Regions from separate parts of the Micromonospora narathiwatensis genome, predicted to be linked through region 2. Evidence: predicted binding sites of a transcription regulator. Region 2 holds the regulator's gene; the other holds the start of a gene.
What was found. Region 2 encodes HrcA, which represses chaperone genes, less so after heat shock. Its sites were predicted from a motif close to GGTTNGCACNCTCNNNNNGAGNGTGCNAACC; they were not measured.
Positions count from the first base shown of each region.

Region 1 (4,413 bases), 540 kb from region 2:
AGCGGGGGCCGGTGAGGACGGCCACCGGTTCGGCTGCGCCGATGGCCACGGCCGCGGCGGTGATCCCGGCCAGCGCGGCGTGGCCGCGGGAGGGGCTGCTCACGCCGATCAGTGTTGTCGATCGGCGGGGCCGCCCGCCATCCACGTCAGCGTTCCGTAATCAATACCGACCAGGGCACACCGCCCCACGAGGCGGTGTGCCCTGGTCGACTGCCGTTACGGCCTGGGATCAGAAGCCCGGGCCGTGCTGGTGGCCGTGACCGTGCCCGTGGCCGTGGCCACCCGCGGCGGCCGGCTCGGCCTTCTCCGGCTTCTCCACCACCAGGCTCTCGGTGGTGAGCAGCAGGCCGGCGATCGAGGCGGCGTTGGTGACCGCGTTGCGGGTCACCTTCACCGGGTCGAGGATGCCGGACTTGACCAGGTCGACGTACTCGCCGACGGCGGCGTCGAGGCCGTTGCCCCACTCCTGGCCGACGACCTTCTGCACCACCACGTAACCGTCGTGGCCGGCGTTCTGGGCGATCCAGCGCAGCGGCTCGACCAGCGCCTTGCGCACGATCGAGACGCCGACCTTCTCGTCACCGGTCAGGCCCAGGTCGTCGTCGAGCACCGGCAGGATCTGGGCCAGGGCAGCGCCGCCACCCGGGACCGTACCCTCCTCGACCGCGGCCTTGGTCGCGGCGATGGCGTCCTCGATGCGGTGCTTGCGCTCCTTCATCTCGACCTCGGTGGCCGCGCCGACCTTGATCACGGCGATGCCGCCGGAGAGCTTCGCCAGCCGCTCGGCCAGCTTCTCCCGGTCCCATTCGGAGTCCGAGGCCTCGATCTCCTTGCGGATCTGGGCGACCCGGTCGGCGACCTCGCTCGCCTGGCCGGCGCCGTCGACGATGGTGGTGTTCTCCTTGTCCACCACCACGCGGCGGGCGGTGCCGAGCACCTCCAGGCCGACCTGGTCGAGCTTGTAGCCCAGTTCCGGGGCGACCAGCTCGGCGCCGGTCAGGATCGCCATGTCCTGGAGCATCGCCTTGCGGCGGTCACCGAAGCCGGGGGCCTTGACCGCGCAGACCTTGAGGGTCTTGCGGATCGCGTTGACCACCAGCGTCGACAGCGCCTGGCCCTCGACGTCCTCGGCGACGATCAGCAGCGGCTTGTTGTTCTGGAGAACCTTCTCCAGCAGCGGCAGCAGCTCCTCGATCGCCGAGATCTTCTGCGTGGTGATCAGGATGTACGGGTCCTCCAGGACCGCCTCCTGCCCCTCCACGTCGGTGACGAAGTTCGGCGAGATGAAGCCCTTGTCGAACTGGAGACCCTCGGTCACGTCCAGCTCGGTGACGAGCGCGGAGCCCTCCTCGACGGTGATGACGCCGTCGCGGCCGACCTTCTCCATCGCCTCGGCGATCAGCTCGCCGATGGTGGCGTCCTGCGCGGAGATCGTCGCGACGTGCGCGATCGACTCCTTGTCGGCGACCTCGACGGCCTTGCCGAGCAGGGACTCGGAGACCTTGCGGGCGGCCGCGTCGATGCCCCGCTTGAGGCCGGTCGGGTTGGCCCCGGCGGCCACGTTGCGCAGACCCTCGCGGACCATCGCCTGGGCCAGCACGGTCGCGGTGGTGGTCCCGTCGCCGGCGACGTCGTTGGTCTTGGTCGCCACCTCCTTGACCAGCTGCGCGCCGAGGTTCTCGTACGGGTTGGTGAGCTCGATCTCCTTGGCGATGGTCACGCCATCGTTGGTGATCGTGGGCACACCGAATTTCTTGTCCAGGACGACGTTGCGCCCGCGCGGGCCGAGGGTGACCTTGACCGCGTCGGCGAGGGCGTTGACGCCGTGCTCCAGCAGGTGCCGGGCGTCGTCCGAGAAGCTCAGGATCTTCGCCATCAGTATCCCTTCGAAGCGACGTTGCCCCGGCCCGGCGAGCCGGACCGGGGCAACGACACTGATCGGTTGCTTACTTCTCGATGATCGCGAGGACGTCGCGGGCGGAGAGCACCAGGTACTCCTCGCCGGCGTACTTGACCTCGGTGCCGCCGTACTTCGAGTACAGAACGGTGTCGCCGACCTTCACGTCGAGCGGCACGCGGTTACCCTTGTCGTCGATCCGGCCCGGGCCGACAGCGAGGACGGTGCCCTCCTGCGGCTTCTCCTTGGCGGTGTCGGGGATCACGATGCCCGACGCCGTGGTGGTCTCAGCCTCGTTCGCCTGGACCACGATCCGGTCCTCGAGCGGCTTGATCGCAACCTTGGTCGCGGTAGTCACGGGCATACCCTCCTGGGGTACTGGTTTCGTTGCCGGTCGACATGCCGACCGGCGTCAATCTGCCACATGCCACCGGGCGGGGCCGTCGTCGCGGGTGCCGGTCCGCCTGGCGTTCAACCCCCGGACACCTGGGCCCGGGCGTTGGCACCCTCAGGGTGAGAGTGCTAATCGCAGGTTATTCCTCGGCTAGCACTCCGTCAAGGAGAGTGCCAACGGATCGCCGCCGTGTCGCGGTCGCTCCGCCACTGTTCCGCCACTCGTCACCGCAACACGCCGCAACCGTCTCGTCACAACCTGGCCGAATCTCTAACCTCCGGCTCCGTACCGCCGACGGGAGGAAGGACGACCGGGTGACCCAGATACCGACGCTGACGTTCCTGCGTGGCCAGCTACGCCGGGCCCGCCAGGCACGCGGGCTCAACCAGGAGGACTTCGGCAAGCTGATCAACTACTCGTCGTCGCACGTGAGCGCCATCGAGATCGGCGACAAGCCGGTCAAGCCGGACTATCTGGCCCGGGTCGACGCGGTGCTGGAGACCGGTGGGCTCTTCGTCACCATGCTGGAGTTGATCCGGTTCCACGCCGCGCCGGACTGGTTCCGCCCGTGGGAGGAGATCGAGCGGGAGGCGATCACGCTGCGCTGGTACGACCCCACCGTGATCCCCGGCCTGCTCCAGACCGAGGGGTACGCGCGGGCCATGCTCGCCCTGGGCGGGGAGCTGACCGCCGACGAGGTCGAGGCGCGGGTGGCGGCCCGGCTCGCCCGGCAGGCCGTGCTGACCGGCGACCGGCGACCGCAGTTCGTCGCGGTGCTGGAGGAACAGACGCTGCGCCGGCAGGTCGGCGACCGGGCCGTCATGCGCGAGCAGTTGACGCACCTGCTCGCCGTCGGCACCGAGCCGCACGTGCAGGTCCGGATCGTGCCGGCCGACGCCCCCTGGCACATCGGGCTCCACGGCCCGTTCATCCTGGCCCGACTCGGCAGCGGCGCGGAACTGGCCCACCTGGACAACCAGCTCCGGGGGCAGACCGTGGACGGCCCGAACGACGTTGCCGCCCTCGGCCGAAGCTGGGAGACTGTGACCGGCGAGGCGCTGCCCCGCCGACAGTCCACTCAACTCATCGAGGAAGTGGCGAAATCATGGACCTGACCCGCGCCACCTGGCGCAAGGCGTCCCGCAGCAACGCCAACGGCGGCGCCTGCGTGGAGGTCGCCGACAACCTGCCCGGTGTGGTCGCCGTCCGCGACAGCAAGGACCCGACCGGGCCGGTGCTCGCCTTCACCCCGTCGAGTTGGCGAGCCTTCGTCGCCGCCACCGCCACCCGCTGACACCACCGTCCGGGTGACCCGGCTCGCCGCCCTCGCCAGGTCGGCGATATCGCGCCATCCCGGGCCACTCTGCCCGCGCCACACCGCCGACATCGCGATGCCCGCCCCGCCAGACCGCCAAGTCGGCGACATCGCGCCATCCCGCCCGCCAGAACCCGCCACATCGGCGAAGTCGCGCCATCCGGCCCCGCCGGGTACCCGGGTCGGCGGTGTCGCGGTGTCCCGCCCGCAGAAGCCGCCAGGTCGGCGGTGGGTCGCCGGGTAGGGCCGGGACAATGGCCGGGTGGATCTGGATCAGCTCGCGGCGCTGCGTACCCCCGAAGGGTCGGCCGCGCTCGCGGCGGCGGCCGAGGTCGCCGGCGGCGATCCGCTGACCGCGGCGGCCCGGCTCCGCTCGGCCGGGTTCCCGGCCGGGCTGGCCGCCGCCGCGCTCACCCAGGCTGAGCTGCGCCGCCGCGCCGCCGGCAAGTTCGGGCCGGAGGCGGCCGGCATGTTTCTCACCCGGCCCGGGCTGGAGCAGGCCACCCGCCGGGTGGTCGCCGACCGGCGGGCCGCGCGGCTGCGCGCCGCCGGCGTGGGCACCCTGGCCGACCTGGGGTGCGGCCTCGGCGCGGACGCGCTCGCCGCCGCCCGCGCCGGCATCCGGGTGTACGGGGTGGAGGCCGACCCGGTGACCGCCGCGATGGCCGCCGGGAACGCCGAGGCGGCCGGGCTGGCCGAGTTGTTCACCGTGGAGTGCGGGGACGCGACGGCGTTCGACGTCACCCGGGTCGAGGCGGTCTTCTGCGATCCGGCGCGCCGGGCGGCCGGCACCGGCCGGCGGATATT
Region 1 covers NZ_LT594324.1:4,583,984-4,588,396, forward strand. The annotation lists gene GA0070621_RS19785 (sulfite oxidase) at 1-103, opposite strand, end outside; gene groL (chaperonin GroEL) at 230-1,876, opposite strand; gene groES (co-chaperone GroES) at 1,947-2,261, opposite strand; gene GA0070621_RS19800 (helix-turn-helix domain-containing protein) at 2,606-3,406, shown strand; gene GA0070621_RS19805 (DUF397 domain-containing protein) at 3,397-3,585, shown strand; gene GA0070621_RS19810 (THUMP-like domain-containing protein) at 3,869-4,413, shown strand, end outside.
Region 1: the regulator HrcA is predicted to act here: its motif matches at 2,395-2,425, upstream of groES (co-chaperone GroES).

Region 2 (4,413 bases):
GCCGCCTCCCGGGCGGTCGCCGCCCACTTCTCCCGGGCCCGTACGCCCCGGTCGCCGCGCCACTGCACCACCGACCGGGACGCCGACCAGGGGACGATCTCGTCCACGCCGACCTCCGTCATCGCCTGCACGGCCAGCTCGCCCCGGTCGCCCTTGGCGATGCCCTGCACCACGACGAGCCGGGGAACGGACGCGTCGACGTACCCCCGGGAGGTGACCGCCAGGTCGAGGGTGCCCCGGCCGACGGCGGTGACCACGGCGTCGGCCGTGCCACCCCGACCGTCGGCGAGCAGCAGCTCCTCGCCGACCCGCAGCCGCTGCACGGTGGCGGCGTGGTGCCCCTCCGGACCGTCGAGGGTCAGCGTGTCGCCGGTGGGTAGCGCCTCGACCAGGAACAGCGGCGCCGACACGCTAGGCGTGCCCGTTGAAGGCGTCGCGCATCCGGGAGAAGAAGCCGCCCTGCTTGGTCAGCTCGGCGACCTCCTCGCCCCGGGTCTTGGCGAACTCGCGCAGCATCCGCTCCTGCTCGGCGTCGAGCTTGGTCGGGGTACGCACGTCCAGGTGGACGTAGAGGTCGCCCCGGCCGGTGCCACGCAGGTGCGGTACGCCCCGGGCCCGCAGCCGCAGCGTGCTGCCCGGCTGGGTGCCCGGCTTGACGTCGACCGTCTCCTCGCTGTCCAGCGTCTTGATGGTCAGCCGGGTGCCGAGCGCGGCGGCGGTCATCGGCACGGTGACCCGGCAGTGCAGGTCGTCGCCCTTGCGCGAGTAGACGTCGTGCGGCCGCTCGTGGATCTCCACGTAGAGGTCGCCGGCCGTGCCGCCACCCGGGCCGACCTCGCCCTGCTGGGCCAGCCGGATCCGCATGCCGTCCTCGACGCCCGCCGGGATCTTGACGGTGAGCGAGCGGCGGGTCCGCACCCGGCCGTCCCCGGCGCAGGTCGGGCAGGGGTGCGGGATGGTGGTGCCGTAGCCCTGGCAGACCGTGCAGGGCCGGGCGGAGACCACCTGGCCGAGGAAGGTCCGCTGCACCGACTGCACCTCGCCCCGCCCACCGCACGCCTCACAGGTGGCGAGGTGGGTGCCGGCCGCGGTGCCCGCGCCGGAGCAGGTGGTGCAGAGCACGGCGGTGTCGACCGTGATCGGGGCCTCGACGCCGAACGCGGTCTCGTTGAGGTCCAGCTCCAGCCGCAGGATCGCGTCCGCGCCCGGCCGGGTACGCGGGCGCGGGCCGCGCGCACCCCCGGCGGCGCCGCCGAAGAACGCGTCCATGATGTCCTGGAACCCGACGAACGGGCCGGCGCCGCCCGGACCACCCGGCCCGGCGCCCCCGCCGCCCGGCGCGAGTGGATCGCCGCCCAGGTCGACGATCTGCCGTTTCCGGTCGTCCGAGAGGACCTCGTACGCGGCGTTGATGTCCTTGAACTTCTCCTGTGCCTCCGGGTCCGGATTGACGTCCGGGTGGAACTGCCGCGCCAGCTTGCGGTAGGCGCGCTTGATCTCGTCGTCGGAGGCCTCCCGGCTGACGCCGAGAATGCCGTAGTAGTCCCTGGCCACTGCGTTCCGTGTCCTCATGTTCGTCTCGCGTTGCGCCGGTCGCCGGCCTCATGCCGGCCGTCGCCCCTGACTGGTCAGTTCTGGGCCAGCAGCTCGCCCACGTAGCGTGCCACGGCCCGCACCGTGGCGATGGTGGCGGGGTAGTCCATCCGGGTCGGCCCGAGCACCCCGAGGCCGCCGACGATGGTGCTGCCGGGGCCGTACCCGGTGCTGACCACCGAGGCGGCCCGCAGGTTGTCGAACTCGTTCTCGTCGCCGATGAGCACCCGGGTGGTGCTCGGCTCGGTCTCACCGATGAGCTTGAGCAGCACGACCTGTTCCTCGAGCGCTTCGAGGATGGGTCGCAGCGTGCCCTGGAAGTCCAGCAGGCCGCCCCGGGTGAGGTTGGCCGTGCCGGCCAGCGCGATGCGTTCCTCGTGCCGCTCGACCAGCGTCTCCAGCAGCACGGTGGAGAGCGTGGTCATGGCCGGACGCAGGTGCGGCGCGGACTCGTCCACCAGCGCCTGGACCAGGGGTGGGGTGTCCGACAGCCGGGTGCCGACCAGCTTCTCGTTGACCAGCCGGCGCAGGTCGGTGACGTCGTCGGCCGGGACCGGCCCGGGCAGCTCGACCAGCCGCTGCTCGACCCGGCCGGTGTCGGCGATCATGACCACCATCAGCCGGGTGGTGGAGACCGGCACCAGCTCCAGGTGGCGCACCTTGGAGCGGGCCAGGCTCGGGTACTGCACCACGGCGACCTGCCGGGTGAGCTGGGCCAGCAACCGGACCGTGCGGTGCACCACGTCGTCCAGGTCGACCGCGCCGACCAGGAAGCGCTCGATGGCCCGGCGCTCGGCCGGGCTGAGCGGCTTGACCCGGGAGAGCCGGTCGACGAAGAGCCGGTAGCCGCGGTCGGTGGGCACCCGGCCGGCGCTGGTGTGCGGCTGCCGGATGTAGCCCTCGTCCTCCAGGACGGCCATGTCGTTGCGCACCGTGGCCGGGGAGACGCCGAGCTGGTGGCGCTCGACCAGGGACTTGCTGCCGACCGGCTCCTGCGTGGCGACGTAGTCCTCGACGATCGCGCGGAGCACGGCGAGCTTGCGGTCGTCGAGACCCATCTCCCCACCTCCTGACGCACCTCGGCCCGCCCGGCGCCCGGCGCGGCCTGTTCCGACCAGGCGACCCGCGGTACCGGCCGAGCGTCTGGCACTCGACTGTAGCGAGTGCCAGTCTACGTCGGCGTACCCACCGACGCGATGATCAGTGACGGACCCCCGGTGCGGCCCGCCGGACGCTTCGCCAGAGCCGAACAGCCGGACATCCAGAACGGTGTCGCTCTGGCGCATCCTTGCGAACGGGACCTAACGTGACGTCCATGACTGAACCACCTCGCCCTCCCGGAGCGGGGGACCCCGGCGCCCAGTCGCCGGGCGGGACCCCGCCGTCGGCACCATACGGCTCGTCGGCGAACGAGCCCCCCACCGCACCACTGTCCGGGGCAGCCGGCGGCCCCGGCTATCCCCCGCCCGGTGGCTATCCGCCGCCGGGTGGCTACCCACCGCCGGGTGGTTACCCGCCGCCGGGCGGCTACGCCAGCAATGAGGACAAGACCTGGGCACTGGTCGCGCACTTCGGCGGCGCCGCGGGCATGTTCCTCGGCGGCGCCGTGCTGGGCTGGGTCGCCCCGCTGATCGCCCTGCTGGCCCGGGGCAACCAGTCGCCGGCCGTACGGGCGCACGCCGTGGCGGCGCTCAACTTCCAGCTTCTCTGGTCGATCATCGGCCTGGTCGGCTGGGTCCTGGTCTGCGCCGTGATCGGCTTCATCCCGGTGGGCGCCGCCTACCTCATGGGCATCATCTTCGGGATCGTCGCCGGCCTCAAGGCCAACGAGGGGCAGCTCTACCGCTACCCCGCTTCGGTGAGCATGATCAAGTGATCCTCGACCCGGCCGGTCCACGGACCGGCCGGGTCCCTCGCCCGGTCGCGGCTCACCTCGGGCGGTCAGGGCAGCAGGTCGCGAACCACCGCATCGGCCAGCAACCGGCCGCGCAGGGTGAGCACCGCCCGGCCAGCCGCGTACCCGTCGGCGGTCAGCAGACCGTCGGCCAGCGCCCGCCGTGCGCCGGCCCGGCCCGCCTCGTCCAGCACCTCCAACGGCAGGCCCGTGGCGAGCCGCAGCCGCAGCATCACGTCCTCCATGTGCGCCTCGTCGGGGGTGAGCACCTCCCGGGCCAACCCGGGTGACTCCCCCGCGGCCAGGCGTCCGGCGTACGCGGTCGGATGTTTGACATTCCACCAGCGCACCCCGCCGACGTGGCTGTGCGCCCCCGGGCCGAGGCCCCACCAGTCGCCGCCCGACCAGTAGAGCAGGTTGTGCCGGCACCGGGCCGCCGCGGAGCGGGCCCAGTTGGAGACCTCGTACCAGGAGAACCCGGCCCCGTCGAGGGCGGCCTCCGCGGCCAGGTAGCGGTCCGCCGCCACGTCGTCGCTGGGGTACGCCAGCTCGCCGCGGCGCATCCGCGCGGCCAGCCGGGTGCCCTCCTCCACGATCAGGGCGTACGCGCTGACGTGGTCCACGCCCGCCGCCACCACCTGCTCCAGCGAGGCGGCGAAGTCCTCCGCGCGCTCCCCCGGCGTGCCATAGATCAGGTCCAGGTTCACGTGGTCGAACCCGGCGTCCCGCGCCTCCAGCGCCGCGGCGGTGGCCCGGCCGGCGCTGTGTTTCCGGTCCAGGACGGCCAGCACCCCGGGCGCGGCGGACTGCATGCCCAGCGAGATCCGGGTGTAGCCGGCCGCCCGCAGCGTCTTCAACGACTCCGGGGTGACCGACTCGGGGTTGGCCTCGGTGGTCACCTCGGCGTCGGCGGCCAGCCCCCAGGT
Region 2 covers NZ_LT594324.1:4,041,645-4,046,057, forward strand. The annotation lists gene GA0070621_RS17280 (16S rRNA (uracil(1498)-N(3))-methyltransferase) at 1-410, opposite strand, end outside; gene dnaJ (molecular chaperone DnaJ) at 412-1,554, opposite strand; gene hrcA (heat-inducible transcriptional repressor HrcA) at 1,629-2,651, opposite strand; gene GA0070621_RS17295 (DUF4870 domain-containing protein) at 2,909-3,469, shown strand; gene hemW (radical SAM family heme chaperone HemW) at 3,535-4,413, opposite strand, start outside.